2 regions of the Janthinobacterium sp. FT14W genome follow, and region 2 is predicted to be linked to the other one. Evidence: predicted binding sites of a transcription regulator. Region 2 holds the regulator's gene; the other holds the start of a gene.
The links. Region 2 encodes sigma-54, which starts transcription at its own class of promoters, with help from an activator protein. Its sites were predicted from a motif close to TGGCANGNAANCTGCTTT; they were not measured.

Region 1: a site for sigma-54 is predicted at 2,517-2,534, ahead of GCN74_RS19870 (EDSAP-1 family PEP-CTERM protein). Genes of this name have one in related genera too.

What each region holds. Positions count from the first base shown of each region.
Region 1 is NZ_WFLL01000031.1:69,290-74,114, forward strand. Features, by position in the region: gene GCN74_RS19860 (hypothetical protein) at 1-355, opposite strand, end outside; gene GCN74_RS28835 (hypothetical protein) at 485-622, opposite strand; gene GCN74_RS28840 (hypothetical protein) at 869-1,042, opposite strand; gene GCN74_RS19865 (glycosyltransferase) at 1,211-2,419, shown strand; gene GCN74_RS19870 (EDSAP-1 family PEP-CTERM protein) at 2,609-3,592, shown strand; gene GCN74_RS19875 (EDSAP-1 family PEP-CTERM protein) at 3,740-4,756, shown strand.
Region 2 is NZ_WFLL01000013.1:67,234-72,058, forward strand. Features, by position in the region: gene GCN74_RS11440 (enoyl-CoA hydratase/isomerase family protein) at 1-757, opposite strand, end outside; gene hpf (ribosome hibernation-promoting factor, HPF/YfiA family) at 911-1,270, opposite strand; gene GCN74_RS11450 (RNA polymerase factor sigma-54) at 1,340-2,818, opposite strand; gene lptB (LPS export ABC transporter ATP-binding protein) at 2,823-3,578, opposite strand; gene lptA (lipopolysaccharide transport periplasmic protein LptA) at 3,578-4,171, opposite strand; gene lptC (LPS export ABC transporter periplasmic protein LptC) at 4,197-4,808, opposite strand.

The DNA.
Region 1 (4,825 bases), on a different contig from region 2:
TGTCGATGTCGGCCAGCGAGTCGCGGCCCTTGTCGGAAATGTCGTGGCCCTCGCCTTCGGCACGCGCCACGATGTGGGCTTTCTTGCCCAGGAAATAGGCCACGTCCGAGTCCAGCTTGGTCAGCGGATCGACGGCCACGGCGCGCAAGCCCATGATGCAACGGCGCAGGAACAGCAGCTGCTGTGCTTTCTCGGTGATGGACAGGCGGCCATCGCGCGCATAGCTGAGCAGCTTCAGGCCCGACAGGCGCTTGGCATTGCGGGCAACGCAAGCGCTGGGGCGCTCGGTCTTGATGCCGCGTGCAACTTGCTCCAGCGCGTCATATTCATCGGTTGTTAATTTCTCGTTCTTCATTACTTTTCCATAAAAGGCCAGGTGTTCGGCCCCCATGGTACGCGCCCCGCTGCGCATCGGCAACAGGCAACGTGAATCTGACGCCGCCCGCCACGCGGACGGGCGGCGCAAACGCGGGCGCAGCAGCCCTTATTTGTAGCTGCGCAGCAGCAGCCAGGCCAGCCCGCAACCGGCCACGGCACCCGCCAGGACCAGCGCCACGAGGTTTTTGCTGGTGATCGCAGGGCGCCGGCCCAGGTAGATTTTGTTATGCAAGGAATTGCCCATGATGGTCTCCTGTACAAGAATTTTTATGATGTCTCATTATAAGAACAGAATCGTGACGGCCGCATGACACTCGGCAGCCAGAGCTTGATTTGTATCCACTCGGCAACATTTATTGGCTTTTTTGTTGTTTAAATGGCGTGGCGAGAACGGCGCCCCCGCCTTTCATTTCCAATCGGAAATAACCGCGGCGCACGCACCTCGCGGCGCGCAAGGCGCCGCGCAGCATCACCGCAGCGCAACAAGCGCTCAATGCATCTTGACGGGCGGCGGCGGCGGCGTGGGCTCTTCGACGGGCACCGGCTCGACATGCGGCGGCGTTCCCGGCGGCGGCGCGATGGGATCGCCTTCCGGCCGTGGCGGCATATCGGGTTCGGGCGTGCTGTGCGCACGCAGCGGGATCTGACGCAAATGTGGCTGCATGGTGGCCTCCTTTGCCCCACTGTAGCCGATGCGGCCAAATCCTGGCGCCCGCAAGGGGCAAGCGGCACGGGGAACTTATCGGCGCGGCAGCACTCCAACTAGCCACGTATCCCCACCGGCACGAGTGCAAGCGATAGCTCAGCGATGGCGCGCAAAAAAATCCTCTTTATGGCCGAGGCCGTGACCCTGGCCCATGTCGGCCGTCCCCTGAGCCTGGCCCAGGGCCTGGACGAAGATGTGTACGAGGTGCATTTTGCCTGCGCCGACGGATATGATTTTTGTTTCAAGCAAACCCCGTTCAGGCGCTGGCGCATCGACAGTATTTCATCGTTGCAATTCCTGCAGGCGCTGGCCCACGGCAAGCCCGTCTACACGGAAAGTACCTTGCACGCGTACGTGGAAGAAGACCTGCGCCTGCTCAATGCCGTCCAGCCCGATCTCGTGATCGGCGACTTTCGCCTGTCGCTGTCCGTCAGCGCGCGCCTGCAACGCATTCCCTACCTCACCGTCAGCAATGCCTACTGGAGTCCCTATGTGCGCCCGCACTACACGGTGCCCAGCCTGCCCCTGACCGGCATCCTGCCCATCTGGCTGGCCGCCCCCCTGTTCCGCCTGATCCGCCCGCTGGCCTTCGCCTCGCATGCGGTGCCCATGAACCGCGTGCGCCGCCGCCATGGCCTGCCCTCGCTGGGCAGCGACCTGCGGCGCATCTATACGGATGCCGACCGCACCCTGTACGCGGATATTCCGCAACTGTTCCCGCCGCACGCCATGCCGCCCACGCACGACTACCTGGGCGCCATCATCTGGGCGCCGCCGCTCGATTTGCCGCACTGGTGGCAGCGTGCGGAACTGAGCAGCGGACGGCCCATCATCTACGTCACCCTGGGCAGTTCCGGCCAGGGGCAATTGCTGCCGCGCGTGCTGCGCGCGCTGGCGCCGCTGCCCGTCACCGTATTGGCGGCCACGGCCGGCACCATCCGCATCGATGCCGTGCCGCCGAACGCCTATGTCGCGCCCTTCCTGCCAGGCGACGCGGCTGCCCGGCGCGCCAGCCTGGTGATCTGCAACGGCGGCAGCCCCACCAGCCAGCAGGCGCTGACGGCAGGCGTGCCCGTCATCGGCATCGCCAGCAATCTCGACCAGTTCCTCAACATGCACGGCATCATGGCCGCCGGCGCCGGCCTGCTGCTGCGCGCCGACCGCTTCCAGGAAACCGCCTTGCGCCGTGCCGCCACGCGCATGCTCGACGATGGCCAGGCCCGGCTGGCGGCGCGCCAGCTGGCCACGGCATTGCGCGACTATGTGCCCGGGCAGCGCCTGCTGCCCCATATGCACACCCTGCTGGGCTCGTTGCAGCCTGGCGGCCAGCCTTGACGGGCAGCGTCGGTTTTTTTTACAGCGCGTGCGGCAGGGCCTGCACTACGTCAATAAAAGCACGCCAAGTCATTGATTTCAAAAGAACCTCATGCGTTGGCATGGAAGTCGCTAGGTACTGGCCATGAGCACCTGCCGACAGGACTCAAGCACGAAATCCACTCAACCCCATGACGTGAGGTAACCCAAATGAAACGCTCTCATTTAAAACTGATGCCGGCCGCAGCGGCACTGGCCATGCTGTGCGCCGCCGGCAGCGCGCAGGCGGGCGGCTACGGCTATTCCTACAACAACATCTTCGGCCTGCAGATCGCCGCCGCGACGGGCTCGATCACGGCCCTGAACAGCACCACCATCTCGCGCAGCACGGCCACCCTGAATGGCGTGAGCATCATCCAGGGCGGCCCCGGCATACTCGATTCGCCGCGCGCCGCCGTCGGCGCCGTCACCAAGGGCGAGAACGACTTTACGCAACAGGGGCCTACGGCCAATTACTCGCGCGGCGACGCGCAGATCGTCAGCACGCAGTTTCCCTCGTTCCCGCCCGGCTCGACTTCCACGCAAGCCGTCAACGTGGCCGAAGTCCACCTGGCCGATCCCGCGGGCACGGCCGACGCGTCCGGACGCAATGGCTCGACCACGGGCTTTTCCGTCAACTTCGTGGTCGGCTCGCCCACGGCGACGCTGAGCTTTGATTTCCTGTCATCGCCGTTCATGCAGGTTTTCTTGCAAAGCAATGTCGGCTCCCTGTCCACGGCGACGGCCAACCTGGTGGTCACCTTCACCATCACCGATTCAACGGGTGCAACGGTCTTCAACTGGACGCCCGACGGCGTGATCGGCTCGGGCATTTCGGGCGGCACGGAGAGCGCCGACGGCGCCAACCTGAACACCAGCCTGGCGACCAACTTCCTCACGCGCGGCAATCTGTTCACCTACGACCCTTCCGGCTGCGGTACGCCCACGGGCACGGGCGTGGGCACGGGCTGCGGCAGCAACTTCAGCGCCGTCAGCAATGCTTTAACGGCAGGCAACTACACCCTGACCCTGAATGCCGTGGAAAGCGTGGACCTGGTGAAACAGCAAGCGACGCCCGAACCAGGCACCCTGGCCTTGCTGGGCCTGGGACTTGCAGGCCTGGGCTATGCCCGCCGCCGCAAGGTTGCCGCCTGAACCTGGCGACGGGGAGATGCAAAGGCGAGGGGCTGACCTCGCCTTTTTCATGCCGAACCCTGTCGGTTTTCCTTACAGCGCGGCGGCCATGCGGCAAGCGGCCGCTGCGCTGGCTTCCCACCAGCAAAGGATGTCCAAAGGATTTCCATGAGTAAATTTCCCCGCACCCGATTTCGCGCTGCCCTGCTCGCCCTGCTGTTGCTGGCCTGCCAAGGCGGCGCCAGCGCAGCCGCCTACGGTTATTCATACACCAATGTCTTTGGCCTGGTCGTCAGCAATCCCACCGGCTCCACCTCGCTCATCAGCAATGTCGACCTGTCGCGCACCACCGCCACGCTCAACGGCAGCAGCGTCATCCACGGCGGCAGCAATGAAATCGATGCGCAGCAAGCGGCACGGGGCGCCGTCGGCAAGGGACAGAATGATTTTACGCAGCAAGGCATGGGCAAGGCCTCGTATGCGCGCGGCGACGCGCAAATCGTCAGCTCGCAAATCCCCCCTTTTCCGCCTGGCTCGACCAGCACGCATACCGTGAATGCGGCGGAAACCTTCCTGACGGGCGGCGGCAGCGCCGACGCCTCGGGCCGCAATGGTTCCAGCACGGCGATGGCCGTCAATTTCGTCGTGGGCGAACCGGGCGCCACCCTGGCCTTCCAGTTCCAGGCCCTGCCCTTCATGCAGCTATACCTCGATGCGCAGGCAGGCACGGGCTCGGCGGCCACCACCAACATGGCCCTGACGTTTACCATCATCGATGAGAATGGCCAGATCGTCTTCAACTGGGCCCCCGACGGCAGCCTCGGCTCGGGCATCCTGGGCGGCACCGAACTGGCCGACGCCGCCAGCCTGAATACGGGCTACGCGCAAACGCCGCTGACCAGCGGCAGCGTGTTCACCTACGACCCCAGCGGCTGCGGCGCCCCCACGGGCACGGGCATCGGCACGAGCTGCGGCGGGCAGTACGGCGCCGTCACGGACAACCTCGTGGCAGGCAGCTATACGCTGGTATTGAACATGCTGAACAGTTCCGAACTGGCCTACGTGCCCGGCGTCACGCCCATGGCGCTGCCGGGCACCTTGGCCCTGCTGGCGGCGGGCCTGGCGGCCCTGGCCGGCCTGGGGGGAGATCGGAAGAGCGGCGTGGAGGGAAAGGGTGTTCTATAAGGTGTAGATCTCGGTGGTCGCGGGGTCATTAAAGAAGCAAAACCGGCAGCCAATCCAGCAGCAAAAGTG
Region 2 (4,825 bases):
ACGCCATGATGGCCGCCACGGAAGGAGCGCTGAAATGGCGGTCCAGCGCCGCGCGCGCCGTGGCCAGCGCAGAAACGCCCGCCTGGGACTGGAATGGCGCGGCCAGGGCCTGGATGGCGACCGGCAAGCCTTCACCGGGCGTCGATTCGAACAGGGCCAGCAGCGCCCCCATCTGCGCCTCGGGCAGGTACACATCGGCCAGGCCCGTGTACAGGGCGTCGGCCGCGTTGATCGTCAAGCCCGTCAAGCCCAGGTACAGGCCCAGCTGGCCGGCCAGGCGGGACAGGAAATAACTGCCGCCCACGTCCGGGAACAAGCCGATATTGACTTCAGGCATGGCCATGCGCGTGCGGTCCGTGACGATGCGCAGGCGGTTGCCGGGCCCGGCTTGCGCCACGCCCATGCCGCCGCCCATCACCACGCCGTCCATCACGGCGATATACGGTTTCGGATAGAAATGAATTACATGGTTGAGCGCATATTCTTCCGTAAAGAAATCTTCCAGCTGGGCGCTGCCACCTTGCGGCGTGGCCCGGCCCGCATCGTAAAAGAAACGGATGTCGCCACCGGCGCACAGGGCTTTTTCACTGCTGGAACGGATCACCACGGCGTCTACCTGCGGATCGTCGCGCCAGGCCAGCAACACGGCGCTCAGGGCGCGCACCATGTCCAGCGAGAGGGAATTCAAGGCTTTCGGGCGGTCGAGCACGATGTGGCCCGTGCGGTTGCGGATGGAGGTCTGGACGAAGTCGCTCATGGCAGGATGGAAAGTAGTAAGTATGGGAACATTCTAGCGCCTTCGGACGGAACATTGCGTTCCCATGACGCGGCCCGGCAAGGGCGACGGGCGCAAAAAAGGGCGCAATGCGCGCCCTTAGTTGATCACAGCCGGTTGAAAGTCGCGGCCCGCTCAGGCGGCGGCGAATTCTTCTTCCGAGCTGTCTGGCAGATGCTTGATCGCCTCTTTACCGTGCCCTTGCACTTTGGTTTTGTACTTCATCACTTGCCTGTCGAGCTTGTCGATCAGGGTATCGATCGCGGCATACAAGTCTTGCGCCAGGCTTTCCACATAGACGGTCTTGCCGCTCAGACGCAGATTGACTTCGGCCTTTTGACGTTTTTCTTTCTCTTTGAGGTTATCCACGGTCAGAATCACGGCGATATCGATGACTTGATCGAAATGACGTTTCACGCGCTCCAGCTTCGTTTGTACGTATTCACGGATGGCTGGTGTCACTTCAAGATGATGTCCGCTGATGGTGAGATTCATACACACTCCTAAAGATGATCGGGTTCGTGCGGTCCATCGTATCCGGCCCGCAGAGGAACCGAAAAAAACTTACAAACACTTACGCAGGCTCACTGGCGGAATTTTTAATGCTTCCCGGTATTTGGCAACAGTACGTCGCGCAATCACCATGCCTTGTTCCCCCAGCATGTCCGCAATCTTACTGTCGGATAAAGGATTTTTAGGGTCTTCTGCTCCTGTCAGTTGCACGATCAATGCCCGTATCGCCGTCGATGACGCTTCGCCCCCCGCTTCGGTGGCGACGTGGCTACCAAAGAAATATTTCAACTCGAACATGCCGTGCGGGGTCAGCATGTACTTTTGAGTTGTTACCCGCGAGATAGTACTCTCGTGTAAACCCAGTGTATCAGCTATTTCACGGAGCACAAGGGGACGCATGGCAACGGCCCCATGCGAGAAAAAGTTCTTTTGTCTTTCTACTATCGCCTGTGCCACGCGCAGTATCGTGTCGAAGCGCTGGCGCATATTCTTGATCAGCCACTTGGCTTCCTGCAGCTGTGCACCCATGGCCCCCTCCCCCTTGCCCTGCTTGAGCAAGTTGGCGTACATGGCATTGACGCGCAGGCGCGGCATGACGTCGTTGTTCAAGGTGACTTGCCAGCCATTGCGGGCGCGCTTGACGACGACGTCGGGCACCACATAGTCAGACACGTCGGAGGCAAACACGGCGCCCGGATGCGGATTGCACTGGCGAATCACCGTCTGCGCTTCGCGCAAGTCCTCATCGTCGCAATCGAGGGCTTTTTTCAGCTTGTTGAAATCGCGCTGGGCAAACCAGGCCAGGTGCTTTTCCACGATGACGAGGGCCATGCGCCGCGTCACCATGGCGATATGGGGCAAACGCTTGATTTGCAGCGCCAGGCATTCGGACGCATTGCGCGCGCCCACGCCCGGCGGATCGAAACTTTGCAGCAGGGACAAGGCCGTGCGCAGCTCGTCGACGTCGATTTCCAGCTCTTGCGGCAAGCGCGCCAGGATGTCGTCGAGCGCCTCTTCCAGGTAGCCATTGTCGTCGAGCGCGTCGATGATCAGCTCGACCAGCGCGCGGTCGCGCAATTCGAGCACCGTCACGCGCATCTGCTCCATCAGATGCTCGCGCAGGGTGCAGTGATGGGCTTCGAGTTGTGGGCGGGAATCTTCGTCGTCGGGCGTCTTGCTCCGGCTCGCGTCGCTCCAGTCGCTGTCGCCGCCGTCCGCGGCGGCCGGGCCCTCGCCCGCCTCGCCGTCAAAGGTTTCCCCTTCGGCCGGCGCCGCAGGCGCTTCCTGGCCTGGCGGCTGGGGCGGCGCTTCGGCCGGCGCGGCCGTGGAACTCAGGGCGCCGTCGGACAGCAGGCGCAGCGAACGGTCGAGCGGATCATCGAGGCGCTCGAGCAAAGGATTGTCCGTCAGCAATTGCTCTAATTCCTGGTGCAATTCCAGGGTAGACAATTGCAACAGGCGTATCGATTGCTGCAACTGCGGCGTCAGTGCCAAATGCTGCGAAGTGCGCAGCTGCAATGATTGTTTCATTGGCTCACATACGGAAGTGTTCGCCCAGATAGACCCGGCGTACCGACTCGTTCGCGATGATGTCGTCGGGGCGTCCCGACGCCAGCACCGAGCCCTGGTTGATGATGTAGGCACGGTCGCAAATACCCAGCGTCTCGCGCACATTATGATCGGTGATCAGCACGCCGATATTGCGCTCCTTCAAGAAACGCACGATGCGCTGGATTTCGATCACGGCGATCGGATCGACGCCGGCGAACGGCTCGTCCAGCAGCACGAAACGGGGATCGGTGGCCAGCGCGCGGGCGATTTCCACGCGGCGGCGCTCGCCGCCCGACAGCGACAGCGCCTGGTTTTCGCGCAACTTCTCAATCTGCAAATCGGCCAGCAGTTTATCCAGGCGCACCTCGATCTCGGCCTTCGTCAGCGGACGGCCTTCGACGGTCTGGATTTCCAGCACGGCGCGGATATTGTCTTCCACCGTCAGCTTGCGGAAGACGGAGGCTTCCTGCGGCAGATACGACAAGCCCATCTGCGCGCGGCGGTGGATCGGCAGGCTGGAGATGTCCACGCCGCTGATATCGATGCTGCCGCCATCGGACGGCACCAGGCCGACGATCATGTAGAACGAGGTGGTCTTGCCGGCGCCGTTCGGGCCCAGCAGCCCCACCACTTCGCCGCATTCGACTTGCAGCGAGACATCATGCACGACCTGGCGCTTGCCATAGGTTTTTTGCAGCCCGCGAACGATCAGGGTACTGCCGCAACGTGTATTGTCCATTATTTCTTTCCTGGCGCAGGCGTGGCCGGCGCTTTCTCCGCCGCCGGTGCCTTGGTCTTCGGCTGGATCACCATGCGCACGCTGCCGCCGTCCGGGGTGCTGGTGCCGCTGTCGGAATTTTCCATCGTAAACACTTCCTTGCGGCTGTCATACGAGATGAAGGCGCCGTTGGCCACGTCCGTCGGCTTCGTGCCTTCCAGGCGCGTCAGCTTGGCCTTGGAAAACAGTTTCACCACTTCCGTCTTGTTGTTGTATTCCACGCGCTCCGCTTCGCCTTCCACCCACAGGTCGCCCGCGCCATCGCGCTTCTGGCGGAAGGTGGCCAGCTTGCCGGGATCTGCCCAGAAGGTGATGAACTGGTAGCCTTGCGGATCTTCCGTGATCAGGGCGCGGCCCGCCTTCATGGTCAGGGTGCCCTTGACCAGCACCACGTCGCCCGTCAGGGTGCGCGTCTGCTTGACGTCGTCGACCAGGCCGCTGCGTGCCGTGATGACGGCTTCCTTCTCGGAATCGGCCTTCTCGGCATGCGCCGCGCCCATCACGCCCAGCGAGCAGACGGTCGAGAATAGAGTCAACAGCAAGATGTTCTTCATAGTATGGTTTCCTTGTTTCATTCTGTCATTTTGCCGCCGCGGCCGGGCGCGGTTTCGGCGGGAGGACCATGCGCAAGGCATTGTGCACCTGCACCACGCCGGTGGCGTTATTGGCTTGCATGCCCACGCCATTGATGCGCGAAGCGCCCGTCAGGATATCGACAGGCACGTCCGTTTCCATTCTTTCCTCATCCGGAAACACCGTCAGCGCTTCCGTCCTGACCGTCAGGTTCTGCGCCTTCGGACTGGCCACGCGGTCGATCACGACATTGCGGTGCAGTTGCAGCCGGGTATTGTCCTGGTCGATATGCGCCAGTTCCGCATTCATGTTCATCGGCGGCATGCCGGGCGTGAGCTTGCGCACGAAGGGCTGGTCGATATCGGACGAATCGTCCAGCGGATAGTGCGTGAGCTTGGTGCCCGACACGATATAGCTGGGCTTGCCCGTCAAGTCCATGCGCACCAGGCTGAAATTGGTGATGAAATAGTCGGGTTCATCCAGATGCTTGCTGGCCGTGATGTCCTGGCCATTCTTGTTCATCACTTCGAGCAGCCAGAAGCTGCCCAGCGCAACGACGACTGCGCCCAGCACGGTAAAAATCACGCGCCAGCGATGGGCGCCTCCTGGCTTACGCATAGGGCTTCACTCTTTCA